3 regions of the Micromonospora sp. ABR4_055 genome follow, and region 3 is predicted to be linked to each of the others. Evidence: riboswitches for the same ligand, from Rfam matches in the RefSeq annotation. Region 3 holds a riboswitch; each other region holds the start of a gene.
The links. A riboswitch is a leader RNA that binds a small molecule or an ion and turns the genes downstream of it on or off. The one in region 3 is predicted to bind cobalamin.
Positions count from the first base shown of each region.

Region 1: linked by a shared signal. The riboswitch ahead of ACXAHD_RS22095 (CbtB-domain containing protein) and the one ahead of cobN (cobaltochelatase subunit CobN) in region 3 are both predicted to bind cobalamin.
Region 2: linked by a shared signal. The riboswitch ahead of ACXAHD_RS25120 (acyl-CoA thioesterase) and the one ahead of cobN (cobaltochelatase subunit CobN) in region 3 are both predicted to bind cobalamin.

Region 1 covers NZ_JBSWXD010000107.1:2,047-11,757, reverse strand. Annotated here, with positions in the region: gene ACXAHD_RS22135 (GNAT family N-acetyltransferase) at 1-321, opposite strand, end outside; partial or broken gene ACXAHD_RS22130 (ASCH domain-containing protein) at 475-888, shown strand; gene ACXAHD_RS22125 (maleylpyruvate isomerase N-terminal domain-containing protein) at 865-1,620, shown strand; gene ACXAHD_RS22120 (helix-hairpin-helix domain-containing protein) at 1,804-2,400, shown strand; gene ACXAHD_RS22115 (hypothetical protein) at 2,726-3,046, opposite strand; gene ACXAHD_RS22110 (hypothetical protein) at 3,187-3,810, shown strand; gene ACXAHD_RS22105 (hypothetical protein) at 4,082-4,423, opposite strand; gene ACXAHD_RS22100 (CbtA family protein) at 4,471-5,229, opposite strand; gene ACXAHD_RS22095 (CbtB-domain containing protein) at 5,247-5,447, opposite strand; cobalamin riboswitch at 5,480-5,653, opposite strand; cobalamin riboswitch at 5,765-5,892, shown strand; gene ACXAHD_RS22090 (VWA domain-containing protein) at 5,973-7,961, shown strand; gene cobO (cob(I)yrinic acid a,c-diamide adenosyltransferase) at 7,961-8,563, shown strand; gene ACXAHD_RS22080 (cobyrinate a,c-diamide synthase) at 8,557-9,711, shown strand, end outside.
Region 2 covers NZ_JBSWXD010000138.1:6,702-16,412, reverse strand. Annotated here, with positions in the region: gene ACXAHD_RS25140 (carbohydrate ABC transporter permease) at 1-401, opposite strand, end outside; gene ACXAHD_RS25135 (carbohydrate ABC transporter permease) at 394-1,299, opposite strand; gene ACXAHD_RS25130 (ABC transporter substrate-binding protein) at 1,289-2,575, opposite strand; gene ACXAHD_RS25125 (GntR family transcriptional regulator) at 2,700-3,422, shown strand; gene ACXAHD_RS25120 (acyl-CoA thioesterase) at 3,570-4,079, opposite strand; cobalamin riboswitch at 4,216-4,435, opposite strand; gene ACXAHD_RS25115 (nitronate monooxygenase) at 4,688-5,698, opposite strand; gene ACXAHD_RS25110 (hypothetical protein) at 6,022-6,417, shown strand; gene ACXAHD_RS25105 (sensor histidine kinase) at 6,800-8,959, shown strand; gene ACXAHD_RS25100 (response regulator transcription factor) at 8,978-9,583, shown strand; gene ACXAHD_RS25095 (IS1634 family transposase) at 9,678-9,711, shown strand, end outside.
Region 3 covers NZ_JBSWXD010000023.1:3,920-13,630, forward strand. Annotated here, with positions in the region: gene cobN (cobaltochelatase subunit CobN) at 1-3,341, opposite strand, end outside; cobalamin riboswitch at 3,399-3,525, opposite strand; gene ACXAHD_RS08585 (precorrin-3B synthase) at 3,643-4,908, shown strand; gene ACXAHD_RS08590 (precorrin-8X methylmutase) at 4,908-5,543, shown strand; gene ACXAHD_RS08595 (precorrin-2 C(20)-methyltransferase) at 5,540-7,063, shown strand; gene ACXAHD_RS08600 (cobalt-precorrin-6A reductase) at 7,051-7,848, opposite strand; gene cobM (precorrin-4 C(11)-methyltransferase) at 7,933-8,676, opposite strand; gene cbiE (precorrin-6y C5,15-methyltransferase (decarboxylating) subunit CbiE) at 8,673-9,711, opposite strand, start outside.

The sequences.
Region 1 (9,711 bases), on a different contig from region 3:
GTCCACCTCGATGTTGTAGATCCAGGCCGGCCGGTCCGATTCGGCGGAGTCCGGTAGCCCGATCCAGATCCAGCCGACCGGGCGCGCGTCGTCGACATCCGCCGGCCGCGCCACCAGGAACAGCATCCGCTCGGTGGCCAGCCCGTCGGGCAGTAACTCGGCGTGCTGGCGGCGGGACTCGGTCAGCGCCGTCGCGGTGGTGGCGCGCCCGGACCGCAGCAGGTTGTCGGCATAGCCCGCCACCAGCGCGGGAATGCGTACGTCGTACTCGGCCTGGGTCATCGGGTGCAGCGCCACGGCGCGCCGATCTGACGTCGTCACCGGCCCATCGTGGCCTACCTGGTCGTGGCCAGTCACGTCAATTGCGCGACGGTCGTTGGCGGGCAGCACACGATCGTGGACGGGACCAGGCGGCACCGCCGCCAGTACACTGCGGCCGTGGCGACCGAGGCGGACCGTGATGCCGGGCAGGACGTGCCGCACCGCGTCGACCATGAGCCGAAGGCCGAGTTCGCTTTTCCCGGTCCGCTGCGCGACCGGCTGGTCGCGGCGATCCTCACCGGCGAAAAGACGGCCACGTCCGGGCTGCTGCGCGAGTACGAGCTCGACAACGAGCCGCTGCCGGTCGTGGGGGCCCGGTCGGTTCTGGTGGATTCGGCGGACCGGCCCTGCGCGGTACTGGAAACTACCGGGGTACGGGTGGTTTCACTGGCGGAGGTGGACCTCACCCACGCCGTCGACGAAGGCGAAGGGTTCGTTGACGTCGCCGGGTGGCGCCGCGCCCACGTCGACTTCTGGCACTCGACGCCGATGCGGGCTGCTCTCGGTGACGAGACGTTCACTGTCGACGACCGGACGATGTTGGTGGCCGAACGGTTCCGTGTCGTGCAGCGGATCTGGCGGTCCGACGAGGTGGCCATCGCCTACGCTGCGGAGAGCCGGGCCGCGGTCGACGCGCTACGGGCCGTACCGGAGGCGGACTTCGACCGCCCGACCAGATGCGCCCCGTGGACGGTCAAGGAACTGCTTGCACACACCGTGATCGCGCTGTCCCGTACCGTCGAGATGCTCGACGACGGCGCACCCGCCGCCGGTCCGGACGGTCCGGTGGACGCGGTCGGCTACTACGCGCCCGACGCCCGGTTCCGTCCCGACGCGGACGGCGGGCGGATCGCCGACGCTCAGCGGTGGGCGGCGGCCCGGACGGTCACCGCCGCTGTCGACGAACTGGCGGCGCGGGCAGCGACCGCCGCCGCCCGGGTCACCGCGCAGCCGCCGGACCGAATGGTCGTCACCCGGCACGGTGACCTGATGACGTTGACCGACTTCCAGGCCACCCGGGTCGTCGAGCTCGCCGTCCACGGTGTCGACCTGGCCGACGGCCTCGGCATGGCGCCGTGGCTGACCGCCCCGGCGGCGGACCTGGTGGTGGCGCTGTCGGCGGGCACCACACTGGCACCGCTGCGGGCGGCGCGTGGATGGGACCGGCCGACGTTGGTACGCGCGGTCACCGGGCGGGTCGAGTCAGGTGACGTGGACCCGGCTGAACTGCACCCGCGGGGAGTGCGCTCCCCGTTCTTCGGTGGCACGCACCGTCCCACTGTGGTTGGCGAAGAGTAGCGGGACCGACCTGCCCTCGAAGCGCCTTGCGACTGCCCGTAGGTTGACAGCGACAAGGCCACAACGAGACCCTTTCGCGATTCTGACTTTTGGTGCTGGAGGTTTGCCGTGGACTGGTCCCTCGGAAACATACTGATTCTGCTGGTCGTGGTGTTGCTCGGTGCAGTCGCGGGGTGGCTCGTGATGAGCCGCCGGTCCGCCGCCGGCAAGGACGCCCCGGTGAAGCCTGAGGCGGCTGCCGCCGTCGAGCCGCCGACCACCACCTCGGAGGAGCCGTCGCCGGCCGACCCGGCCCGTCCGGAACCCGCATCGCCGGCCGACCCGGTCAAGACCGAGCCCGCCACCGAGACTCCCGTCGAGCCCGCTGCGGATGACACGGCCGAGCCGGTCAGTGTTGAGCCGGTCAGTGTCGAGCCGGCCAGTGTCGAGCCGGCCACTACCGCCGATGCGGCCAGCCCTGAGCAGGTGCCGGCCGTCGACCCGCCCGCCGTCGACCCGCCCGCCGTCGACCCGCCCGCCGCCGTCGAGCCGTCTACCGCTGAGTCGCCCGCCGCCCCCGAGGCTGGGCCGGCGGACGACTTCCGGCGCATCGAGGGCATCGGGCCGAAGATGGCCGCCGCCCTGCAGTCCGCCGGGATCCGCACGTACGAGCAGTTGGGTGCGACCGACGAGGCGGCGCTGCGCGCGGCGGTCCGCGCCGCCGGGGTACGGGCCACTGCCAGCCTGCCGACCTGGCCGGCCAAGGCCCGGGAGTTGGCGGCGGCGCGCTCCACAAGCTGACCGGAAAGTCAAGCGGCCACAGTGGATCGATCGTCGGCTGACCTAGGTCCCGGCGATCGGGCACGTACGGCGGCAGCGACCGATCACCGTACCGGGTGACGATGAGGTCGCGCACCGGCGGCGGGGTGCCGCCGGTGCCGACCGAACGAGGTGATCGGCATGGCCGCAGTGCGCACCGGCCAACCTGCGGATGCCGATGCTCAACGACATGCAGCAGATCATGCGCACCGCGTACTACGGCACCGCCGGTCGCTGATCGTCCCCGGTCCGGCTGTGGCACGCTGCCGCAGCCGGACCTGTCCCGCCTGCCCGACGGCCCCGGCGGTCACTGTTCCTCGGGGAACGCCACACAGTTGGCGCAGCCCGGACTCGGCACGGGCAGTTCCGTCTGATCATCGAAGGTGATCATTTTGACGACCAGCGGGTGGTCGACCGGGATCGGTCGGGCGGCCACCGTGCCGTCCGGCTCACCGACGAGTTCGACGCAGGCCAGGCGGACCTGCTCCGAGCGCATCAGACAGACGCCCCGGTTCGCCGGTGGCACCCCGCCCGGAAACACGATCCGCACCGGTGAGGCGTCGGTCGGGTGGTACGGCACCAACTGGGAGCGGAAGACGAAGGCCGGCCTGTCATCGGGGCGGAACACCGCGACCCCGAACCGGTAGTTGTCCGTGTAGGTGGTGCAGAGCGCCGCCTCGCCCGGGCAGCACCGTACCGAGGTCGGGGTCCGCCACGAGGCCGCTCAACTGGCCGGTGGCGCAGCCAGCCGGAGTCCACCAGTCCGTGATGGTCGGATCGCTGGTGGGGATCGGCGAAGCCGCCCATGACGGCGTCGGCGTACCTGCGGCCACCGGCGTGGCGGACACGCCGCTTGCCGACAGTCACGCCAGGGTAGCTGCCACGAGGATCATAGCGGCTGTGGTCGTCGATGGTGGGCGGCCGCTGCAGAACCCGGACCCGGATACCCCTGTCCAGCTGGCTGCGGTCCAGCGGAATCGCCTCCGCCGAGGCCGCCGCGCTGATCACTTCGGTGTTGATGGTCAGATGTTCGTGCCGTTCGGCGGCGACCAGCCGCCGCACCCGGTCGCGGGCGGCGGCCCGGCTGCCCAGGCTGCGTACCGCCGGATCGTCCGGGCCGGGCAGGTCGATGCCGTGCACGGTACGGAAATGCTGGCGCCAGACGTCCTGTCGCCGTACCGGCTGCGCTGGCCGGCGAAGCCGCGCGATGACCGGACCGGCTGGCAACGGCCGCCAGCCGGCGGCGGTCGGCACGGCCGCCGTCAGGCCGTTCAGTTCGTCGAGTGCGACCTTGACGCGTTTGCGGGTCAGCCCCAGCTCGTGGGCGAACTGACCGCTGCTGCGGGCACCGAGCATGGTCAGCGCCCGGTAGACCAGATCGGCATCGGGTGAGGCGCCCCACCGGGTCAGTGGTGCAACCGCAGTCGGGCCGTGCGTCCTGATGCTCCCCGTTCCCCGTGTCACAGCCGTCAGCTCAGCACAGTAACAACGCCGTAGGGGAGAAGCCACGGCACCGGACGGTTGCACGATTGTGCAATCGGTTCGCGCCGTACCTTGTCGAACGTGCGCCAATGGGTGACCGTGATCCGGGCAGGCGCGCGTTCGGGGGCGGCGCTTGTCGGCCGCCGGAACGCGGTGGCCGGCAAGCGACGGCACTACGCGGTCAGGACGTCGGGGCGGACTTTCCCCAGCGGGGGGCGGCGAAGCGCAGCCCGGCGAGCCGGTCCGGCGGTGCGGCCAGGCCCGGCCCGCCGGTGGCGATCCAGTCGACGACGCTCGACAGTGCCGTCTCGTCGTGCACCCCGCCGAGCCACACCGGGCGGGCACCCAGTCGGCGGGCCAACACCGCTGGCTGCACCACCACCACATTGGACCGGTCACAGGCGTTGAGGCAGTCGGACACCCGTACCGGCGCGGCCGCGCGCAGTAGGTCGAGCTGCCGGTCGTGGTCGACGTCCGGGTGTTTGCGGCGGGTGCCGCAGCAGCAGCCCCGGCAGACGGTCACCCGGGCGGGGTGCCCGGGTGCCGGTCCCGCCGGGCCAAGCTCCGCCGTCACGCGACGTTGGCGAGCGTGGGCCGCCGGTCACCGGTCCGGGCCGGGGTGAGCAGCAGTCCGAACACCACCCCGAAAACCGTCCACATCGTGGCGAGCTGCGCCAGCGAGGCGAGCCGGAACTCCCACAGCAGCGCCGCCGGGATATCGGCGGGCACGTCGACCCCGGTTGCCGGCGAGAACGCCAGCAGCAGGGCGTACCCGACGACGGCCAGCGCCGCCGCGACCACCGTCCGGTAGGGAGCCGGCCGCGCCCAGCCGGTCAGCCGCCGGTGGGTCAGCAGCGCCAGCCAGGTGACGGCGGCCGCGGCGATGATGAACGACAGATACTGCCCGGTGCGCTGGTTGACGGTGTCCGGGTCGCCGACGCCCGGCGGGTTGGCCGGGAAGTGGATCGCCGGTAGCAGCGCCACCACGACGAAGCCGAGCCCGGCGAGCAGCCCCACGCGGCGGAAGTCGTCGCGGCCGGGCAGCAGGTGCCGGGTCGCCGCGAAGACCACGGCGACGATCAACGCCAGGCACAGCGCCACCGCGACGGTGGCGACCAGCCCGCCGAGGACCTGCATGGCCCGACCGACCAACTCCTCGTCGTGGCTGTGTCCGGCCGTCCCGGTCGCAGCGCGGGCCTCCTCGACGACCAGCGCCGACTCGATCTGCGGTTCGACGATCAGCAGGGCCGCCACCGCACCTGCCGCGCCGGCGGCCGTACCGGCGAGCAGTCCGCGGCCCAGCACCGCGCGGAACGGGTAGGTAGTCATCGGAGCTTGGCCGCCGCTCAGTGGCACGGTACGCCGAGGGCGTGCCGGCCGTCGTGGGTGAACTCGTGCATGAACTCGGCGGCACCGGCCAGCACCAGCCCGTTGTCCTGCGCGACCAGGTAGATGACGACCGCCGCGACGGCGGCCAGCAACCAACCGGCGAGCGGTACGCGGATGGCGGTGGTGGTGACCTCTCCGCCGACAGAAGGTGCAGTCATGCCAGGAAATCCCCTCGTCCATGCCTCGTGGCGATGCGGTGCGTGCCACGGCCGGTCTCCTGGCTCCCGGATCGTCGCAGCCGTCCCGCCTTCCCGGACCGTCGTCGGCCCAGTGGCATGGTGGATCGGACACTTCCCGGTCACAGTGGCGAGGACCACGCCGGACTCACACCGGCTTCCCGAACACCGTGGCATGCGCAGCGTACCGCCGTCGTGACCGGCCGGGCAATGGCTGTGGCCGTGGCCGGCAACGGGACCGGCGCCACATTGACGGTGGACCGCGGGTGGGGGAGCATGACCGGCACGAGCGGTGCGCGGAGGAACCCGGTGCGAATCCGGGGCGGTCCCGCCACTGTGACCGGTGAGTCGCGTCCCCCTGAGACAGCCACTGCCCCGATGGCGGGAAGGCTCGGGACGCGACGTCGATCCGGCAGCCAGGAGACTCCGGCCGCTCGCTGGTCCACCGGTACGCGGGCGTGGACACCCGCGGGAGGGATTCACCATGCACACCTGTCGGCCCCTGCCATGACGCCGTACCCGTTCACCGCCGTCGTCGGCCTGCCCGACCTGCGGCAGGCCCTGCTGCTCGCCGCGGTGCACCCCGGCATCGGCGGAGTGCTCATCCGGGGTGAGAAGGGCACCGCGAAGTCGACGATCGTCCGCGCGCTGGCCGGGCTGCTACCGGAGGTCGACCGGGTGCTCGGCTGCCGGTTCGCCTGCGACCCGGCGGCCCCGGACCCGGCCTGCCCGGACGGGCCGCACACCGCGCCGGTGACCGCGCGTGGCGGCCCGGCCGCACTGGTCGAGTTGCCGGTCGGCGCCACTGAGGACCGGGTGGTCGGCACCCTCGACATCCAGCGGGTGCTCAGCGCCGGCGTGAAGGCGTACGAGCCGGGGCTGCTCGCCGCCGCGCACCGGGGCCTGCTCTACGTCGACGAGGTCAACCTGTTGCCGGACCATCTGGTGGACCTGCTGCTGGACGCGGCGGCGATGGGCCGGGCCCACGTCGAACGCGACGGGGTGTCGGTCAGCCACGCCGCCCGGTTCCTGCTGGTCGGCACGATGAACCCGGAGGAGGGCGAGCCGCGTCCACAGTTGCTGGACCGCTTCGGGCTGATGGTGTCGGTGGCCGCACCGACCCTGGTGGCGGACCGGGCCGAGGTGGTGCGCCGTCGGCTCGCGTACGAGACCGACCCGGTGGCGTTCGCGGACCGCTGGCAGTCCGCCGACAACCAGCTCGCACTGCGGGTACGCGATGCGCGGGCGGCCCTGCCTGCGGTCACGCTGCCCGATGCCGAGATCGACCGGATCGCCCGGATCTGCCTGGCGTACCAGGTGGACGGTATGCGGGCCGACATCGTGATGGCCCGCGCCGCCGTCGCGCTGGCCGCCTGGCGGGGCCAACCGGCGGTCACCGCCGCCGAGGTCGCCGAGGCAGCCCGGCTGGCGCTGCCGCACCGGCGGCGCCGTGACCCGCTCGACCCGCCCGGCGCCGACGAGCAGCGCCTCGACGAGGTGCTGCGTGACGAGTGCGGCGACGATCCCGATCCTCCTCCGCCGCCGGGTCCGCCACTACCGGACGGTGGGCCGCCACCCGGCCCGCCCGACTCGGACGGTGGGCCGCCACCCGGCGCGCCCGACTCGGACGCCGGCCGGCATCCTGAGCCAGCTACGGCAGACGCCGACGGTCCGGCGGTCGGTGCCGAGCAGCCGGACGGCGTACCGCCGGGCGGTCCGGCTCCGGCGGCGGCCGGGCCCGCGTACCGGCCCCGGACACTGCGGCTCCCCGGGCTCGGTGCGGGCGCGACGCCCGGCCGACGTTCGGCGGCCCACGCCGACCGGGGCCGGGTAGTCGGCGCCGGGTCGCCGACCGGACGGCCGTCGACGGTGCATCTACCGGCAACGGTGCGCGCCGCCGCGTCCCGGGGTGCCCGCCGGATCACCCCCGCCGACCTGCGCCAGGCCCGCTACGTCGGCCAGGAGGCGAACCTGATCCTGTTCGTGGTCGACGCCTCTGGGTCGATGGCGGCCCGGCAGCGAATGACGGTGGTCAAGACCGCCGTGCTGTCGCTGCTGCGCGACGCCTACCACCGGCGGGACCGGATCGGGATGATCACCTTTCGGGGTGCCGCCGCCGACGTGGTGCTGCCGCCGACCAGCAGCCACGAGGTGGCCGTCGCCAAGCTGGCGCAGCTGCGCACCGGTGGCCGTACCCCGATCGCCGCCGGGCTGCGCGTCGCCGCGGCCACCGTCGCCGCCGAGCACCGCCGGGACCCGCGCCGTCGGCCGCTGGTCCTGCTGGTCACCGACGGGCGGGCGACCGCCGGACCGGACCCGACGACGCTGGCACCGGTGCTCGCCGGTACGCCGATGGTGGTGCTCGACTGCGAGGCCGGCCCGGTGCGGCTCGGTCTGGCCCGCCGGCTCGCGGCCGGCTTCACCGCGCAGTGGCTGCCGCTGGCCGCGTTGGCGGCGTCGGGTCCGGATGTCCACGACCGGCTGAGGGCGGCCTGATGCCACAGGGAAGACCGGAACACGTTCCCGACGATGGGCTGACCACCCGGGCCCGGCGTCGCCAGCCGGTGCTCGCGGTGCACACCGGCCCCGGTAAGGGCAAGTCGACGGCGGCGTTCGGGATGGCGCTGCGGGCCTGGTCGACCGGCTGGCCGGTGGTCGTCTACCAGTTCGTCAAGTCTCCGAAGTGGAAGGTGGGTGAGGAGGCGGCCCTACGTACCCTCGGTGAGTCGGGCCGAGGGGCGCCGGTGACCTGGCACAAGATGGGGGAGGGCTGGTCCTGGATCCAGCGCCCCGGCACCGAACGCGACCACGCCGCCGAGGCCGCCGAAGGTTGGGCGCAGATCCGTCGGGACCTGGCCGCCGAGGCGTACCGGTTCTACGTGCTGGACGAGTTCACCTACCCGATCAAGTGGGGCTGGATCGACGTCGCCGAGGTGGTGTCGGTGCTACGCGACCGGCCGGGCAGCCAGCATGTGGTGATCACCGGCCGCGACGCCGCGCCGGAGCTGATCGACCTCGCCGACCTGGTGACCGAGATGACCAAGGTCAAGCATCCGATGGATGCCGGACGCAAGGGTCAGCAGGGCATCGAGTGGTAGCCGTACCCCGGGTGGTGATCGCCGCACCCGGCTCCGGCCACGGCAAGACCACGGTGGCCACCGGCCTGCTCGCCGCCTTCGCCGAACGTGGGGTCCGGGTCGCCGGGTTCAAGGTCGGCCCGGACTACATCGATCCCGGCTACCACGCGCTCGCCGCCGGTCGGCCGGGCCGCAACCTGGACCCGGTGCTGGTCGGCGAGGACCTGGTCGCGCCGCTGTTCGCGCACGGTGTCGCCGGCGTCGATCTGGCCGTGATCGAGGGCGTGATGGGTCTCTACGACGGCCGGGTGGGTGCCGGTGACGTCGGTTCCACCGCGCACGTCGCGGCGCTGCTGGCCGCGCCCGTGCTGCTGGTCGTCGACGCGGCCGGGCAGAGCCGGTCGGTGGCTGCCCTGGTGCACGGCTTCCGGTCGTTCGGTCAGGTCCACATCGCCGGGGTGATTCTCAACCGGGTCGGCTCCGACCGGCACGCACAGGTGCTGCGGGACGCCTGCGCGGAGGTCGGCACCCCGGTGCTCGGGGTGCTACGTCGACAGCCGTCGGTCGACACCCCCTCGCGGCACCTGGGTCTGGTGCCGGCGGTCGAACGCACCGCCGAGGCCCGCGCCTCGGTCGAGGCGTTGGCGGCGCTGGTCGCCGCGTCGGTCGACCTGGACGCCGTGGCGGCGGTGGCGCGCACGGCGGCCGTGATGACGGTCGAACGGTGGTCTCCGGCGGCTGCCGTCCACGATGCCCCCGACCTCGGTGCCGGGGTGGGCGCCGGCGGGCAGCCAGGACCGGCCGACGGCCGACCGGTCGTCGCGGTCGCCGCCGGCCCGGCGTTCAGCTTCGGCTACCCGGAGACCGTGGAGCTGTTGACGGCGGCCGGGGCCGAGGTGCGTACCGTCGATCCGGTCCGTGACGAGCAGCTGCCGGTCGGCACGGCGGCGCTCGTCGTCGGCGGCGGCTTCCCCGAGGTGTACGCCGGTGAGCTGAGCGCCAACGTCGGGTTGCGCTCGCAGGTGGCGGCGGTCGCCGCCACCGGAGCGCCGGTCGTCGCCGAGTGTGCCGGCCTGCTGTGGCTGTGCCGCACCCTCGACGGGGCCCCGATGTGCGGGGTGCTGCCGGCGGACGCCCGGATGACGTCCCGGTTGACCCTCGGCTACCGC
Region 2 (9,711 bases), on a different contig from region 3:
ACCAGGCCGATCTTGTTCCACAGCAGGTACAGCGGAACGAGGGTCACCTGCGGCGGCAACATCATCGAGCCGAGAACGAGCGCCAGCATCAGGCCACGACCGGGCCAGTGCAGCTTCGCCAGGGAGTACGCCACCAGCGGGCAGGACACCAGGCTGCCGACGACGCAGAGCCCGGAGACCAGCAGGGTGTTGCCGAGGTAACGCCAGAACGGCATCGCCGACAGGGCCGCCTCGAAGTTGCCGAACTCCCACTGCTCGGGCAGCAGCCGCGGTGGCAACGAGAACACCTCGGCGGGCGGTTTCAGAGCGGTGCCGATCATGACGACGAACGGGAACAGCATGCCGAGCGCGATCGCCCAGACGAGCGCGTGGCGGCCGGCGAACCGCGCTTTTCTATCCATAGTGAACCCATCGACGCGAGGTGAGCATCAGGACCGCGGTGACGGCGAGCGTGACGAGGAACAGCACCCAGGCGAGCGCCGACGCGTAGCCCATCTTCAGGAACACGAACGCGTTCTGGTACACGTACATCCCGTAGGTCAGCAGCGAGTCGTCGGGACCGCCGGCGGCCGCGTTGAGCCGGGTCTGCGCCAGCAGGTAGGGCTGGGTGAACATCTGCAGGCTGGTGATCAGCCCGACGATCAGCTGGAACAGCGTCACCGGGCTGATCGCCGGCCAGGTCACCGCCCGGAACCGCTGCCACGGCCCGGCCCCGTCGACCAGCGCCGCCTCGTAGGTCTCACTCGGCACGTCCTTGAGCGCGGCCAGGTAGATGACGGTCGTGCCGCCGACCATCCACAGCCCGATCAGGATGATCGCCGGCTTGGTGAACGTCGGGTCCTCCAACCAGTTCGGCTGCGGCAGGTGCAGCAGGCCGAGAATCCGGTTGAAGTAGCCGTACTGTGCGTTGAGCAGCCAACGCCAGACGTACACGCTGACCACGATCGGGATGATCGTCGGCAGGTAGACGATGGCCCGGTAGATCGGCAGGCCGCGTACCCGCGAATTGAGCGCCAGCGCGAACCCCAGCGACAGTGCCAGGGCGAGCGGTACGCCGAACACGGTCAGGTACAGCGTGTTGAACAGTGCCCTGGTGAACCGCTCGTCGGCGACCATGGTGCGGTAGTTGTCGACGCCGACGAAGGTCGGCGGCTGGAACAGGTTGAAGTCGGTGAAGCTGTAGTACCCCGACGCGACGATCGGTCCGAGGATCAGCACCACGAAGCCGACCAGCCAGGGGCTCGCGAACGCCAGCCCCAACCGGAGCTGGCGCCGCGAGGTTGTGGATCTACGGGGCATAGGAGTTGGCCTTGTCCGCCACGTCGGCGAGTCCCTCAGCGGGCGACGTGCGTTGCTGGGCGATGTCGTCGAAGGCCTGACCGAGGTCGCTGGTGTACTCGGCGGACCACGGCGTGCTGGCCAGCGACTGGGCGTTCGGGCTGCGCAGGGCGTCGAGCCAGGTCGAGAACTGCGGCAGCGTGTCGTAGCGCGGGTCGTCGAGCAGCGAAATCCGGGCCGGCAGGTTGCCCAGCGCCAAGGTGAACTGGACCATCGCGTCCTCGGACAGCAGGTACTTCATGAACTCCCACGCCTCCTCGGGGTGCTTGGCGTTACGCGGGATGAACAGCGTGCTGGTGGTGACCTGGGTGGTGCCGGCGAGTTCCGGCTGCGCCGCCGGGTACGGCAGCGGCGCCACACCCCAGTCCAGGTTGGGGGCGAACTTGTCGATGAACACCGACTGCCACTCGCCGTCGATGATCGTGGCCACCTTGTCGACGTAGAACGGGTTCTGCGCGGAGGCGTACTCACCGAAGCCGGAGGTGAAGTCGCGGACTTCCGCCACCCCGTACGTGCCGGGGATGTTCCCGGTGTAGAACTCCAGGCCGGCGACGTTGCCGGGGTCGGCCGGGGTGGGCCGGCCGGACTGATCGTCCCAGGCCCCGCCGAACATGAACCCGAGCGTGGTGAACGATGTGTTGATCTCGGCGTTGGCGTAGCCGAGCTGGGTGATCGTGCCGTCGGCGTCCCGCTTGGTGAGCTTGGCGATCTGCTCCGCCCACTCCTCGGTGGTCTCCGGCGGACCGTCGATGCCGGCCTCGGCGTAGAGCTTCTTGTTGTACATCAGCATCTGCGCGTGCAGGGCGATCGGCATCGAGTAGGTCTGGCCCTCGTACTGCATCTGGGACATCGCCGCCGGCACGAAGTCGGCGGTGTCGAGCCCGTCGGCCTCGATGAAGTCGTCCAGCGGGGCCAGGATGCCCTTGCTGGCCCAGGCCCCGACGCCGTTGCCGAAGTGGTCGGAGATGTCGAACCTGCCCTGCGCGCCGGACATCGACGTCAGCTGCTTCTGGAAGTCCGGGTTGGAGACCCCCCGGACCTCGATCTGGTCCTGGCTGGCGTTGAAGTCGGCGATGATTTCCTCGAGCGCTTCGGCCTCCGCACCGGCCCACAGGTAGGAGAAGACCACCTCGACCTTGTCGCCGCCGCCGTCCGAGTCGCCACAGGCACCGAGCGCTGTGGCGAGTACGCCGGCCACCGCCGCGGCGGTGGCCCGCCGGAAAGATTCGCGTCTCACGTGCACCTCCAAAGATCATCTTTGGTCTAGTCCAATTGTCAGTGCGGGTAGCGTAGACCGGCAGGCAGCATCGCGCTAGTATCATTTTGGTTTAGACCAGCCGCCCCTGGAGCTGACACCTCGGATGACCGCGACCAAGCATGAGCTGCTCCGCAGCCACCTGCAGAACCTCATCGAACGCGAGCTGGCCCCGGACGAGCGACTGCCCACCGAGCGCGATCTGGCCCAGGAGTTCGGCGTCAGCCGGATGACCGTGCGTCAGGCCCTCGAACGCCTGGAAAACGAGCGGCTCGTCTACCGGGTACGCGGCGCCGGCACCTTCGTGGCCCGACCAGCCATCACGAAGAGCATCGAGCTCACATCATTCAGTGACGACATGCGTCGCCGTGGACTGACCCCAGGTTCGCACCTGCGCACCGCCGAGTCGATACCGGCCGGCGCGAACGTCGGCTTCGCGCTGGGCCTGAGCCCGGCGGACGAGGTCGTGCACCTGGAGCGGGTCCGGATCGCCGACGGCGTCCCGATGTGCATCGAGCACACCTATCTCTCGGCGGCGCTCGTCCCGAAGCTGCTCGACCGGCCGTTCGACAACTCGCTCTACGACCTGCTCCGGGACCATTACCACATCCGGCTCGTCCGGGCGGAGCAGTCCATCCGGGCCACGGTCCTGGACGAGGCGACGGCCACCCTGCTGCAGGTCCCGGCCTTCAGCCCGGCCCTGCTGGTCGAGCGGACAGCCTACGACCAGCGGGACCGCCCGGTGGAACGGGCCATGTCGACGTACCGGGGCGACCGCTACGCCTTCGAGATCGAGGTGGTCCGCCCGACCACGGACGGCACCGCCTGACAACCCCTCTCCACCGGCTGACTGCCCGGCACCGTCCGGCCGCCCGCCGGCGGTGCGCACCGTCACGCGCGATGACAGACTTCCAACCCGCAGGTCAGCGACCAGAGCCGGATCTGGGCGCTCCACCCGACACGAACCTGGACTCGCTCATGCCAGACCGGCCTCGCTGGCAAGGGCCCGACGCAGCGTCAGGCGATGCTCGCGCCGGATCTGCGCCTCCTGGTACCTACGGCGGTCGTCGTCGGTCTCCGGCGACAGTGCGGGTACCGGTCGCGGTTGTCCGTTGTCGTCGATGGCGACCATCACCAGGTGGGCGGTGGCCACCAGGGTGGGTGGGACGGCGCGGTCCCACCGGTCAGCGGTGACTGTCACGGCGATCTCCATCGAGGACCGGCCGGCCCAGGTGATCCGGGCGTCCACGTGCACGACATCGCCGACCCGTACTGCCTGGAGGAAGGCGGTTTCGTCGATTGCGGCGGTGACGGCCGGGCCCTCGGAATGGCGGGCGGCGACCACACCGGCGACGGCGTCGATCAGGTTCAGAATCCGGCCGCCGTGCACGGTGCCCATCAGGTTGGTGTGGTGCTGGTCCATGATCTGCGACAGGGTCAGCCGTGACGCGGACGGTGGGCGGCTCGGCAGAGTCGTGTCGTGCACGGGGAACGTCCTTCGAGGTGGTCGTGACCCACGGAGGGGGGCAGACCACAGCGACCTGCGGGCACGCGGGCATGCGGGCCCGAAGGTACGCGGTCCGCCCGGCCCACCCGCGAGACCGGTGGCGCCACACACCCGGTCGGTGTGTGCGGCGCGGGCAGGTCTTCGGACTCGCGGGCGCGTCCGGACCGGGGTCCGGTCTCCTACTGGCCGTCGCTTCCCAGGCGCGGGTGCGCCCAGTGCCGGTGACGGCGGTCGTTCCTGCTCACCGCTGCGGGGCAGTCCCGGATTCGCACCGGGTTCCCTCTTACGACGCCCCTTCCCGACGGGCGGGGCGAACCAGCGCTGACGCCGATGATAGCGGGCCGTCGTCCCACTGTGTGGAAGGGTGATGCGGTCTGCGGCGCGGGGTGTGCGGACCGTCTCACCGGCACGACGCGGACGGGGCAGGTGAGCCGCTGCCCAGGTATGTCGAACAGCCGAGAAGCCGGACACCCTGTCGGCACCCCACCACCCGGACCAGCACCCGCACGGCGCGTCACGGGACGATCGTTACCTGACCCGTCACCAGTTGCGTTCGAGCGATCCGAGCAGGGCCGTACCCCTGCCGCTCACCCGCGCCCGACCAGCCGTTCCAGGATGTCAGCGGCGGGGCCAGCCGCGGTAGACCGGAAGCCGGTGCCGGCCCACAGGTGAACCGACTCGGGATCCCCCGCTTTCGCCGCGGCGCGGCGCACCGGACCGGTCAGGTGGTGCAGGGCCGGATAGCCGATCGGTGCCGATTCGCTGAACCGGTCGGTGAACCTGTTCCGCAGGGCGCGGGCCGGCCGGCCGGTGAAGGCTCGGGTGACGATCGTCGTGCGGCCCCCGTGGTCGGCGAGGACGGCCCGGTGCACCGGGGAGGTGCCGGCCTCGTCAGCCCGCAGCAGGGCGGTCCCCACCATCACCGCACCGGCCCCGGCGGACAGGACCGCGGCGACCTGGCCTGGGTCGGCGAGGCCCCCTGTCGCGATCAGCGGTAGGCCCACCGACCGCCGGACTCCTGCCACCAGGTCGGGCAGGCAGATCGTCGCGGGTGGTCGCGTCGGGGTCAGGGTGCCCCAGTGACCGCCCGCAGCCGCCGACTGGACCACCAGCTCGTCGGCCCCGGCCTCCGCAGCGGCGTTGGCCTCCTCGACCGAGGTGACAGTCTGAACGGTACGGGTACCCACCCGCCGGAAGGCGGCGAACACAGACCTTGGCGGAATACCGAAGGTGAAGCTGACCACCGGTACCGGGTCGGCCAGCAGGAGGTCCACCTTGTCCGGCCAGTGATCGTCGTCCTCGACCGGGTAGGCGGGCAGCGCCACCCCGTATCGCTGCGCCTCGCCGGCCAGCAGATCCGCGTACCGGGCGTAGCTTGCCGGATCGATCCGGACCGGGTTCGGCGCGAAGAGGTTGACCCCGAACCGTCCCCGCCCTGCGGGCCGTACCGCCGCGATGTCCTCGATCAGGGCCTGCGGGGTCCGGTACCCGCCGGCGAGGAACCCCAGCCCACCCACCCGAACCGCGGCGAGTACCAGGGCAGGGGTGCTCGGGCCCCCCGCCATGGGGGCTGCCACCACCGGTAGTTCGATATCCATCGGTCTTTCCCTCCCTGGCCTGGAGACGTGCATCCGGATGCCATGTCAGGGCCGGCGCCGCCGTGGCGACCGGCGAACTGAGCCGGGGTGGGGTGCCCCGGGAGGCTCCCCAAGGTACCAAGCTGAGCCGCTGACGGGCACGACTGTCCATCGACACCGTCTGGCATGCTGCGGCGGATAGTTCCGAGGCGATGCCGGCGATCCGGGCGGACCGACGCTTCGATCTCGATAACGAGGGCTTATCGATATAATTTTTGGTATCGGGGCATCATCGAGGGCCAACCAGAGGGAGAGTCGCCATGCCAAGGCCAGTGTCACAGAAGATGGGCGTCAAGGAGGGCGCGCGGGCGTTCTTCGTCAACGCCCCGCAGACAGCGCTCGAAGCAATCGAGCTACCGGCCATCGAGGTCGCCGACGAACTGACCGGGGAATTCGACTACCTCCATCTGTTCACCATCTCCGGCACCGATCTGAACGAGGTCTTTCCCCGGCTCAAATCCCATCTCAAGGCAACGGGCACATTCTGGGTTTCGTGGCCCAAGAGCAAGCAGCTCGGAACCGACCTGACCCTTCCGAAGGTCATTCATATCGGCTATAACCACGGTTTGGTCGAGAGCACCTGCCTCAGCGTCGACAGCACCTGGTCCGCCCTGAAATTCACCCACCCCAAGAGGGGCAAGACCTACAACAACAGCTTTGGGAAGCTGCCCGACGCATAGCCCACTGTCATAATCCCGCCAACTCGCCACGGTAGCAAGCCCGGCCGGTGGACAAGACTCTCCCATCGCGCCGGGCGATCAACGAGCTTGACAGGGGAAACTATGCCTGGTTTGCTGTGCGGTACTACACACCGGTCGGTGCCAATGTAGCGAAGCCCGGGGGAATAGTGTCGTGGTAGGCAGGGATTCGAGCCCTTCGTTCCATACCTCGGCTGATCTGTCCGACAGCGACCTATTTGCCCACTTATCCCCGAATCAATCGGGCCGGCTTACCGCTTCACGGATTTCCCGAGCGGTGATCTTCGCCGTACTTTTCGGTTACTCACTGAACACACTTCTGTCAGTTATCGCCGCCGGGATACAAGGTCCGCCGCTGTTCGGTTTGGTCCTTTGTCTTGCCGCCGCCTTCGTGCTGCAGATCGCGCATTCCACCCGGGACCCGTTGACCTGGGCGCCACAGGTACGGGCAGCCACTCTGAGCACTCAGGCCGTCGTCACCTTCCTCCCGTTTCTCTGGGTGGGTCCGCAGGCAGGTGCCCTCGCAGGCTTCCTCGCCGGGTCGGCCCTGCTGGCGTTGCCCCACCGATGGCGCTGGTGGGTCGCCGCCGGGGTCGTCCTGGGGGTGCTGGTCCTCCTGCGGGCCGAAGGGCTCGCGGGAGTCCACATCGCCTACGGGGTGTACTTCTCCGCGCTCACCGGCCTGGTGGTCTACGGCATCAGCTCCCTCGTCGCACTGGTCGCAACGGTCCACTCGGCCCGGGGCGAGCTGGCCTGGATGGCGGTGGCTCAGGAACGGCTCCGGGTCGCTCGTGACCTGCACGACCTACTCGGGTTCAATGTGTCGGCAGCCATGCTCAAGAGCGAGCTGGCCTACCGGCTCCTGCCGGTCGCCACCGACCGAGCCCAGCGTGAGCTACGGGACGTGCTGCAGATCTCCCATCGGGCCCTTGTAGACGTGCGGATGGTCGCCGGCGAGGGTCGGCGGATGTCGCTGGCGGCGGAGGTCGAGGCCGCCCGAGGGCTACTCACCGCCGCAGAGGTGCAGGTGGAAGTCGAGGTGACGGTTCCAGAACTGCCTGAGGAGATCGACACGGTCCTCGCCATCGTGCTACGCGAAGCCACGACGAACACGCTACGGCACAGCAAGGCACAACAGTGCCAGATCAGGTCCTCGGTGGTGGCCGGGCAGGTGCGACTGCTGATCGAGAACGACGGGGTGGATCCCGAAGGTCAGGCACACGCACCCAGCGGCTCCGGGTTGAACAATCTGACCGAACGGTTGGAACCCCTCGGCGGGAAGCTCGTCTCTACCGTCGAGGGTGGAAGATTCCGGCTCTTCGTCACCGTACCGGCGCCCTCCGTCCCGGCAGGGCACGCCACGGGCAAGGCCGATGTGACGCCGGTGGTCCCCCCTGCCGCCGGCAGCGAAGCTTCCCGGTGGCATCGGCGGGTCGCCAGGACGATCACCGCCCTGGTCTTCTCCGGATACGCGCTGCTGATGGTCATCAACATCCTGCCTGGGCAGCCGGGCCTGCCGGGCCTGATCGGTTTCGCGGCCTGCGTCGCCACCCTCGTCGGAGTCCAGATTCTCTACTCACTGCGAAGGACCTGGACCTGGCCCCGTCACCTCCTGGCTGCCAGCCTCGCCGGTCAGGCGGTCGTCACCGCCCTGCCGCTGCTCTGGATCGGCGCTCCCTGGGGTTCGATGGGCGGATTCCTGGCAGGCTCCATGCTGCTGGTCACCCGCGAGGCCCTGCGGTGGCCGCTGTACGGATCGGTCGGCGGGGCCATCTTGATAGTCTCCCTGTTCTATGGACACGACCCGGGGTGGACCGCCTATCTCACCCTCTCCACCCTCCTGACCGGGATAGCGGTCTATGGAATCGGCTCCCTGTCTGGCCTGGTTCAGCAGGTCGACCAGGCCCGGACAGAGTTGGCCCATGTCGCGGTGACCAGGGAACGTCTGCGCGTCGCCGGGGAGGTACAGGACCAGTTCGGGCAACTACTCTCCGCAATGACCGCGAAATGCGAGACGGCGATCCGTTTCCTCCCGGGGCAGCCCGAACTGGCCAAGGCAGAGTTGGCAGAGGTGCTCGACATCGCCCGCAGGGCGGTGGCCAACATCCGAACGGTCGCCAGCGGCTACCGGCACCTCTCCTTCCACACCGAGGTGGATTCGGCCACCACCAGTCTGGCCGCAGCCGGGATCAGGACCACTGTCAAGGCACCGGAGATACTGCCTGCGGAGGTAGAGGCCCTGCTCGCGATTGCACTGCGCGAGGCGGTCACCAACATGATTCGACACAGCGAGGCACGCCGGTGCGACATCGAGGTCCGGCTCACGGGAGAAGCGGTGCGGCTCCGAGTGGCCAACGACGGGGTATCCCCCGGTGGCCTCCGCCGGACGAGATTCGCGGGTCTCGCCGACAGGTTGCGGGCCATCGGGGGCAGCCTCTCCATCGAGATGACCGACGGAACCTTCATCCTGTGGGTCGAGGTGCCGGTGACCGCAACCATCGGCAACCGACCTCCTAGCAGTTGAATCCTGAAGGGACCCTAGTTGCTCAAGATTCTTCTCGCCGAGGACGTACACATGGTGCGCGGCGCGCTGGCCTCCCTGCTCGAACTGGAGGGCGACCTGACCGTGGTCGCCCAGGTCGACAGCGGCGACAAGATCGTGTCAGTGGCCCTACGTACCCGCCCAGACGTCGCCATCATCGACGTGGACCTCCCGGTGCTGGACGGCCTCTCGGCGGCGGAGGAACTGCACGGGAGGCTGCCCGAGTGTCGCACCCTGATCCTCACCGGGCTCGGCCGGCCGGGCACCCTGCGCCGGGCGCTCTCCTTGTCCGTCGGGGGATTCCTGCTGAAGAACTCACCCTCCGACGCGCTGGCCCAAGCGGTTCGGGAGGTCGCCTCGGGACGGCGGATCGTGGACCCCCAACTCGCCCTCACCGCCTGGGACGTCGGAGAGATCCCTCTCTCCGGACGGGAGATCCAGGCCCTGCGACTCGCGGCGGGCGGGGCCGAGCCGGACCAGATCGCGGCGACCATGCACGTCTCCGTCGGCACCGTACGCAACTACCTGACGAAGTCGGTGGTGAAGCTGAACGCCCGGAACCGGGTCGACGCCATCCGGATCGCCACCGAGGCCGGCTGGATCTAGACCCGTCTTTCGCACATGCGGTTGAGTGACTTGCGTTGCGGGCGTGCGGCTGGTTCGTTGCTGATCCATGAGTGGATCTGGTGGGCCTCGACGGGTGGCGCGGCGACCTCGGGCGCGGGTCGCCGCGA
Region 3 (9,711 bases):
TCGAACGCCCCCTTGTAGCCGTGCCGGCGCATCGCCGCCAGCCAGCGCGGGTTCACCACCCGGGCCCGGAAGATGCGAGCGGTCTCCTCGTGCAGGGCGCGGGTGCGCACCGCCTCCGGCCGGGTGCTGTCGCCGACGTAGGCAGCCGGGGCCGACCCGGTCAACGCCCGGACGGTGGCGATCATGCCGCCGTGGTACTGGAAGTAGTCGTCGGAGTCGGCGATGTCGTGTTCGCGGGTGTCGATGTTCTTCGCCGCGACCGCGATCCGCCGGTACGCCGACTCCATCTGGTCGCGGGCCGGCGCGCCGTCGAGGTCCCGGCCGTAGGCGTAGCCGCCCCACACCGCGTACACCTCGGCCAGGTCGGCGTCGTCGCGCCAGTTGCGGCTGTCGATCAGCTGCAGCAGCCCGGCACCGTAGGTGCCCGGCTTGGAGCCGAAGATCCGCATGGTGGCCCGCCGGGTGTCACCGTGGGCGGCCAGGTCGGCGCGGGCGTGCGCGGCGACGAAGTTCACCTCGTCGGGCTCGTCGAGGGCCGCGACCAGTCGGACCGCGTCGTCCAACATGGCCACCACATGCGGGAACGCGTCGCGGAAGAAGCCCGAGATCCGCACCGTCACGTCGATGCGCGGCCGGCCCAGCTCCTCGGCCGGGACCACCGTGACGCCGGTCACCCGCCGCGACGCCTCGTCCCACACCGGCCGTACGCCGAGCAGCGCCAGCACTTCGGCGATGTCGTCACCGGCGGTCCGCATCGCCGACGTGCCCCACACCGACAGTCCCACCGAGCGAGGCCAGTCGCCGGCGTCGGCCCGGTAGCGGGCCAGCAGCGACTCCGCCATCGCCTGCCCGGTCTCCCAGGCCAGCCGGCTCGGCACCGCCTTCGGGTCCACCGAGTAGAAGTTGCGCCCGGTCGGTAGCACGTTGATCAATCCACGCAACGGCGACCCGCTCGGCCCGGCCGGCACGTACCCGCCGGCCAGCGCGTGCGCGACGTGGGCCAGCTCGTCGGTGGTGCGGGCCAGCCGGGGGACCACCTCGGTCGCCGCGAAGTCCAGAATCCGGGTGACCAGCGCGGCCCGTCCGTCGGCGCCGAGCACGCGCTTGGCGACCTCGGCGACGGCGTCCGACCGCCAGCCGTGCTCCTCCATCGCCGCGACCAGCTCCCGGGCGGTCGCCTCGGCCGCGTCGGTGTCGTCACGGTCGGTGCCGGACTCGTCCAGGCCCAGCGCCTCCCGCAGGCCGGGCAGCGCGGCCACCTGCCCGGCCCACATCTGCCGGGCCCGCAGCATCGCCAGCACCAGGTCGACCCGGGCCGCGCCGACCGGCGCCGACCCGAGCACGTGCAGCCCGTCACGGATCTGCACGTCCTTGATCTCGCAGAGCCAGCCGTCGACGTGCAGCAGGAAGTCGTCGAACTCGGCGTCGTGCGGCCGGTCGTTCAGACCGAGGTCGTGGTCGAGCCGGGCGGCCTGGATCAGCGTCCAGATCTGCGCCCGGATCGCCGGCAGTTTGGCCGGGTCCAGTGTGGCGATGTTCGCGTGCTCGTCGAGCAGCTGCTCCAGCCGGGCGATGTCGCCGTAACTGTCCGCCCGGGCCATCGGCGGCACCAGGTGGTCGATCAGGGTGGCGTGTGCCCGGCGTTTGGCCTGGGTGCCCTCGCCGGGGTCGTTGACCAGGAACGGGTAGATCAGCGGCAGGTCGCCGAGGGCGGCGTCCGGCCCGCAGTCGGCGCTGAGTCCGACCGTCTTGCCCGGTAGCCACTCCAGGTTGCCGTGCTTGCCGACGTGCACCACGGCGTGCGCGCCGAAGCTGTGCTCCAGCCACCGGTACGCGGCCAGGTAGTGGTGACTCGGCGGCAGGTCCGGGTCGTGGTAGATGGCCACCGGGTTGGCCCCGAAGCCGCGCGGCGGCTGCACCAGCAGCACGATGTTGCCGGTACGCAGCGCGGCCAGCACGATCTCGCCGTCCGGATCCCGGGACCGGTCGACGTACAGCTCGCCCGGCGGCGGACCCCAGTGCCGTTCGACCTGTTCCCGTAGCTCGGTCGGGAACTCGGCGTACCAGCGACGGTAGTCGGCGGCCGGGATGCGCACCGGGTTGCCGGCCAGCTGCTCCTCGGTGAGCCAGTCCGGGTCCTGCCCGCCGGCGGCGATCAGCGCGTGCATCAACGCGTCGCCGTCGCCGTCGGCCAGCCCCGGCAGCGCGTCGGGGCCGTCGGGCGGCCCCACGTCGTAGCCGGCGTCGCGCAACGTCGACAGCAGCGCCAGCACACTGGCGGGGGTGTCGAGCCCGACCGCGTTGCCGATCCGGGCGTGCTTGGTCGGGTACGCCGACAGCAGCACCGCGATCCGTTTGTCGCCCGCCGCGATGTGCCGCAGCGCGCCGTGGCGGACGGCGATCCCGGCCACCCGGGCGGCCCGCTGCGGGTCGGCGACGTAGACCGACAGCCCGTCGGCGTCGATCTCCTTGAACGAGAACGGCACGGTGATCAGCCGGCCGTCGAACTCGGGGATGGCCACCTGGGTGGCGGCGTCCAACGGGGACAACCCGTCGTCGGTGGCCGCCCAGGTCTGGCGGGAGCTGGTCAGGCAGAGTCCCTGCAGGATCGGCACGTCCAGTTCGGCGAGCGCGCCGACGTCCCAGGCGTCGTCGTCGCCCCCGGCGGAGGCGGTCGCCGGCCGGGTTCCGCCAGCGGCCAGCACCGTCACCACCAGGGCGTCGGCCTGGCGCAGGGTGGCCAGCAGCTGCGGGTCGGGCGAGCGCAGCGAGGCGCAGTAGACCGGCAGCGCCCGACCGCCGGCGGCGTCGACCGCGTCGCACAGGGCGTGCACGAAGCCGGTGTTGCCGGCCAGGTGGTGGGCCCGGTAGTAGAGCACCGCCACGGTCGGCTGGCCCGGTCCGGTCGGCACGTTCGGGCGTTCCAGTACGCCCCACTCCGGGGCCGGCCGCGGCGCGGCGAAGCCGTGCCCGGTGAGCAGCACCGTGTCGGACAGGAATCGGTGCAGTTCGGCCAGATTGGCCGGGCCGCCGTGGGCCAGATAGGCGTGGGCCTCGGCGGCCACCCCGGCCGGTACGGTGGACAGCTCCATCAGGGCGGCGTCGGGTGCCTGTTCGCCGCTGAGTACCACCACTGGGCGTCCGTCGGTCAGCAGCGCGTCCAGTCCGTCCGGCCAGGCCCGGCGGCCGCCGAGCAGCCGGACCACCACGAGGTCGACGTCGGCAAGCAGGGGCGTGAGGTCGTCGACCGACAGCCGGGCCGGGTTCGCCAGGCGCCAGTCGGCACCGCTGGCCCGTCCACTCAGCAAATCAGTATCTGAAGTGGACAGAAGTAGCATCATCGGACGCCTGGTCCTCCCTCGGGGTCCGCGCCCCGGGTCGTCGGTCGCGGCGACCGGAGTCTCCTGGCTCCCGGATCGAGGCTCGCCCCGGCCTTCCCGCCCCGTGGATCGGGGCCGTGGCCGTCGGTGGGGTCCGCTCCCCGGTGACAGTGGCGGGACCGCGCCGGAATCACACCGGCTTCCTCCACTTGCCGCCGCAGTTGGCTACCGACCACTGTCACGACCCGGGGACGTTTCGTCAAGGTGTGATCTATTCGCCGCGAGGGCGTCGCCTCCCGTGGCAGCCCGTAGTATCCGCCGCGTGTCCGCCTCGCCGCTGCCGCCCGTCCGGGGCGGCCCCGATGCCTGCCCCGGCACGCTGGCGCTGCATCCGGCCGCCGACGGGCACCTCGCCCGGGTCCGCTGCCCCGGTGGGCTGCTAGCCGCCGGCCAGCTGACCGTACTGGCCGCCGCCGCCCGTGACCTCGGTGACGGACACCTGGAGCTGACCAGCCGGGCCAACGTACAACTGCGGGGGGTGGCCGCCGACGCCGCCGGGGTGCTCGCCGGCCGGCTGAGCGCGGCCGGGCTGCTGCCCGCACCCGGACACGACCGGGCCCGCAACATCCTCGGCTCCCCACTGGCCGGTGTGGACAGTGTGCCTCGGTGGGACGTCGCGGCGCAGGTCCGCGCCCTCGACGCGGCGATCTGCGCACAGCCACAGCTGACCCGCCTCTCCGGCCGGTTCCTGTTCGCCGTCGACGACGGTCGGGGCGCCACCGTCGCGGCGCGCCCCGACGTGGGCCTGCTGCCCGGGTCGGACGGCCGGGTCGGTATCCGGCTCGCCGGGGTCGACCACGGCCTACGGACCACGCCGACCGACGCGGTCCGGGTGGCGGTCGCCGCCGCCCGGATCTTCCTCGCCGACGAACGTGCCGTGGCCGGCACCATCTGGCGCATCGGCGACCTCGCCGCCGCCGAACTGGCACGGTTCGTCGCGGCGCTCGCCACCACGCCGGGCGTCCACCGGGTCGCGGCCGACCCGCCGACCGCACCGCGACGGTCCGGCGTACCGCCGGTGGGCGTGCTGCGCCGCCCCGACGGCGACCAGGCACTCGTGCTCGCCGTACCGCTGGGTCAGCTCACCGCCGCGCAGGCCGACCTGCTCGCCGCCGCCGCACCGCAGGCGCGGATCACCCCGTGGCGGACCGTGGTGCTGCCTCGGCTCACCGACGCACCCGGCTGGGCGCGCCGGCTGCACCGTGCGGGTCTCGACACCGACCCCGGGTCGCCGTGGCTCGGCGTCACCGCCTGCGCGGGCCGTCCCGGCTGTGCCCGGTCGCGGGCCGACGTACGGGCCGACGCGGCGGCGACGCACGCCGGCCGGCCGGCCGCGGCCAGTGGGGCGCACTTGCCGGTGCACTGGATCGGCTGTGAGCGCGGCTGCGGCACCCCAGCGGGACCGGCGCTGCGGGTCCTCGCCACCGGCGACGGCTACCAGGTGAGCGCGCCCGGCCGCCCCACCGTCCACGTCCTACCAGGGGCGGCGCTGGCCGCCGCCGTCCGCACCGCACGCGAGGAGCCGTGATGGACCACGTCCGCGACGGGGCCGAGATCTACCGGCAGTCGTTCGCCACCATCCGCGCCGAGGCCGACCTGAGCCGGCTCACCGCCGAACAGGCCCGGGTCGCCGTCCGGATGATCCACGCCTGCGGGATGGTCGACCTGGTCGACGACCTGGTCTTCTCGCCGCAGGTGGTGGTGGCGGCCCGGGCCGCGCTGCGCGCCGGCGCGTCGATCCTCTGCGACGCCACGATGGTGGCCGCCGGGGTCACCCGACGCCGGCTGCCGGCCGCCAACCCGGTGCTGTGCACCCTGTCCGATCCCCGGGTGCCTGAGCTGGCCGATCGGCTGGGCACCACCCGCAGCGCTGCGGCCGTCGAACTGTGGGGCGACCGCCTCGACGGCGCGGTGGTCGCCGTCGGCAACGCACCGACCGCGTTGTTCCGACTGTTGGAGCTGGTCGACGCCGGTGCCGGCCGGCCGGCGGCGGTGCTCGGCGTACCGGTCGGCTTCATCGGCGCCGCCGAGTCCAAGCAGGCTTTGATCGACCATGGCGGACTGGAACACCTGGCGGTCCGGGGACGACGCGGCGGCAGCGCGATGGCCGCCGCCGCACTCAACGCGATCGCCAGCGACGACGAGGGACAGGTGGGCAGATGAACGCGCGTCGCGGCGGCCCGGGTCGGCTGTACGGCGTCGGCCTCGGCCCCGGTGACCCGGAACTGGTCACCGTGAAGGCGGCCCGGCTGATCACCGCCGCCGATGTGATCGTGCACCACAGTGCCCGGCACGGCCGCAGCGTCGCCCGGTCCATCGCTGAGCCGTACCTGCGCGCCGGACAGATCGAGGAGGCGCTGGTCTACCCGGTGACCACCGAACGCAGCACCCACCCCGGCGGCTACCGGGCGGCAATGGACGAGTTCTACGCCGACTGCGCGCGACGGCTGGCCGCCCACCTCGACGCCGGTCGGACCGTGGTCGTGCTCGCCGAGGGCGATCCGCTGTTCTACGGCTCCTACATGCACCTGCACAAGCGGTTGGCGCACCGCTACCCGACCGAGGTGGTGCCCGGGGTCACCTCGATGAGCGGGGCAGCCGCCGCACTCGGCCGGCCGCTGGTCGAGGCCGACGAGGTGCTGACCGTCCTGCCCGGCACCCTGTCCGGTGCGGAGCTGACCCGACGGTTGGCCGACACCGACGCCGCCGCCGTACTCAAGCTGGGTCGGACCTTCCCGGCCGTCCGCGACGCGTTGACCGTCGCCGGCCGCCTCGACGACGCCTGGTACGTCGAGCGGGCCAGCACCGTCGGGCAACGCGTCGCGCCGCTGGCCGACGTCGACCCGGCGACCGCGCCGTACTTCTCTCTGGCGTTACTGGCCAGCCGTCGCGGTGGCACTGTCGCGGCGAGCGCCGCCGACCCTGCTCGGTCCGGCGGGGGAGAGGTGGTGGTGGTCGGCCTCGGCCCGGCCGGCCGGGACTGGATCACCCCGCAGGCGCAGGCCGCCCTCGCGGCCGCCGACGACCTGGTCGGCTACGGACCGTACCTGGACCGGGTGCCGGCCAACCCCCGGCAACGCCGGCACCCGTCGGACAACCAGGTCGAGGCGCAGCGCGCCGCCCACGCGCTGCGGTTGGCGGCCGACGGAGCCCGGGTCGCGGTGGTCTCCTCCGGTGATCCCGGGGTGTTCGCGATGGCCACGGCGGTGCTGGAGGTCGCCGCCGAGCCCCGCTGGAAGGACGTGCCGGTCCGGGTGCTGCCCGGGGTGACCGCCGCCCAGGCGGTGGCCAGCCGGGTGGGGGCACCACTCGGGCACGACTACTGCGTGCTGTCCCTGTCGGACCGGCTCAAGCCCTGGCCGGTGATCGAACGGCGGCTGCGCGCCGCCGCCCGCGCCGACCTGGTGATCGCGATCTACAACCCGGCGTCGCGCAGCCGGACCTGGCAGCTGGCCAGGGCCCGGGACCTGCTGCTGGAGCACCGGTCGGCACACACCCCGGTGGTGGTGGGCCGCGACGTCGGCGGTCCGGGTGAACGCGTCGACGTGGTGGCGTTGGCCGACCTGGATCCGGCCATGGTCGACATGCGGACCCTGCTGATCGTCGGCTCGTCGGCGACCCAGGTCAGCCACGACGGCGCCGGGCCGCCGGTGGTGTTCACCCCACGGCGCTACCCGGGCTGAGCGCCCGCCGCCGCGCCCAGCCCGATCAGCCAGGTAAGGGCGGCGCCGACGTCGTTGACCGTCGGCACGGGTGGCGCGGCGGCCCGGTCGACCATCAGCACCGGGAGTCCGAGCTCGCGCGCGGCGACCAGTTTGGCGGACGTCTCGTCGCCGCCGCTGTCCTTGGTCACCAGCACGTCGATGGCGTGCGCGCGCATCAGCGCCCGCTCGCCGTCCACGGTGTACGGGCCGCGGTCGAGCAGCAGCACCCGGTCGGCGGGCAGCGGCGGCTGCGGTGGGTCCACCGTACGGATCAGGAAGAAGATCCCGGCCAGCGGCGCGAAAGCGGCCAGACTCTGCCGACCGGTGGTGAGCATCGCCCGGGTGCCCAACCGGGGCAGGGCGGCGGCGGCCGCGCCCAGGTCCGGCACCCGGTGCCAGACGTCGCCCGCACCGGCGACCCAGCCGGGCCGGCGCAGCACCAGCAGCGGCGTACCGGCCAGCGCGCAGGCCCGCACCGCCGAGGCGGAGATCCGGGTGGCGAACGGGTGGGTGGCGTCGACCACCGCGCCGATGCGCTCGTCCCGCAGCCAGCTAGCCAGCCCGTCCGGTCCGCCGAAACCACCGACGCGGGTCTCGCCGTGCGGCAGCCGGGGCCGGGCCACCCGGCCGGCAAGCGAGGTGACCACCCGCGCCGCCGGGTCGGCCGCCAACGCGGCGGCGAGCTGACGAGCCTGGGCGGTGCCGCCGAGAATGAGCACCCGTGGTCCGCCGTCCGGGCTGGGGCCGGTGCGGTCACCGGTCATCGGATTCCTAATGAGTTCTGGGAGTGAGCCATCCGGCAAACTCCTTTCGTGGATACTCCGGCCTTCTTCAGGCGGGGAGGATTGTCAATGCCGGCACCGGTCGGCGCTGTACAGATGGCTGTCGGGGAAATTTTCCGCGCCGAGCACCGCGCCGACGATGATCACTGCGGTACGCCGTACGCCGGCGGCGTGCACCTGGCCGGCGATGTCGGCCAGCGTGCCCCGCAGCGCCACCTCATCGGGCCGGCTGGCCCGGGCCACCACCGCCACCGGACAGTCCGCGCCGTAGTGCGGTACCAGGTCGGCGACGACGGCGTCGATCCGTTGCACCGCCAGGTGCAGCACCAAGGTGGTCCGGCTGGCACCGAGGGCGGCCAGCTCCTCACCGGGGGGCATCGGGGTCGACCGGTCCGATACCCGGGTCAGGATCACCGTCTGTCCGACCTCGGGGACGGTCAACTCCCGCCCGAGCGCGGCGGCTGCGGCGGCGAAGGCGGGCACGCCGGGCACGATCTGGTACGGCACCCCGGCGGCGTCCAACCGACGGATCTGCTCGGCGACGGCGCTGAACAGCGAGGGGTCGCCGGAGTGCAGCCGGGCGACGTCGTGCCCGGCGGCGTGCGCGTCGACCATCTCTGCGACGATCTCGTCCAGGGTCAGCCGGGCGGTGTCGACCAGCCGGGCCCCGGGCGGGCAGTGGGCGAGCAGCTCGGTCGGGACCAGACTGCCGGCGTACAGGCAGACCGGGCTGCTCGCGATGACCTCGCGGCCACGGATGGTGATCAGGTCGGCGGCACCGGGGCCGGCCCCGACGAAGTGGACGGTCACCGGCGGTGCACCACCCACTGGGTGACCGGCATGGCCGGCCGCCAGCCGGTGAAGCCGCCGACCGGCGCTGCCCGACTGATCGCGATCCGGGTCAGGTCGCCGCCGTGGCGGGCATACCAGTCGGCGAGGAGCACCTCGGACTCCATGGTCACCGCGTTGGCCACCAGCCGGCCGCCGGGCCGCAGCGCCGACCAGGCGGCGTCCAGCAGCCCGGTGGTGGTGACCCCGCCGCCGACGAAGATCGCGTCCGGGGGGTCCATGCCGACCAGTGCCTGCGGGGCCGCCGCGGCGACCACCGTGATGCCCGGTACGCCGAGCGTCTCCGCGTTCGCCGCGATCCGTTGAGCCCGCCGCGGGTCGTGCTCTACGGCGATGGCCCGGCACTGCGGGTGGGCGCGGGACCACTCGATGGCGATGCTGCCCGATCCGGCCCCGATGTCCCAGAGCAGCTGCCCGGGCAGGGGACCCAGCCGGGCCAGGGTGACCGCCCGGATCTCCCGTTTGGTCAGCTGGCCGTCGTGCTGGTAGACGTCGTCGGGCAGCCCCGGTATCCGGGGCAGCGGCGGGGTGTCCGGCTCGGCCCGGCACTGCACCGCGACGACGTTGAGCGGGTCGACGTCGAGGCCGCCCCAGTCCTGGGCGGTTGCCGTCCGCAGCCGTTCCCGGGCGCCGCCGAGTTGTTCCAGCAGGGTCAGCGGGCTGGGTCCGTAGCCCCGTGCGGTGAGCAGGTCGGCTACCTCACCCGGGGTGGCCGTGCCGGCGCTGAGCACCAGCAGCCGGCGCCCGGGGTGGACCAGGGGGTGCAGCAGCTGTACCGGGCGGCCGACGGCGCTGACCACGTCGACCTCTTCGACCGGCCAGCCGAGCCGGGCGCAGGCCAACGAGACCACCGACGGGTGAGGCACCGCCCGTACCCGCTCGGGGCCGAGCAGCCGGACCAGGGTGCCGCCGATGCCGTAGTGCATCGGGTCGCCACTGGCCAGCACAGCGAGGTGCTGCCCGCGGTGTTCGTCGAGCAGTCGGGGCAGGTGGGCG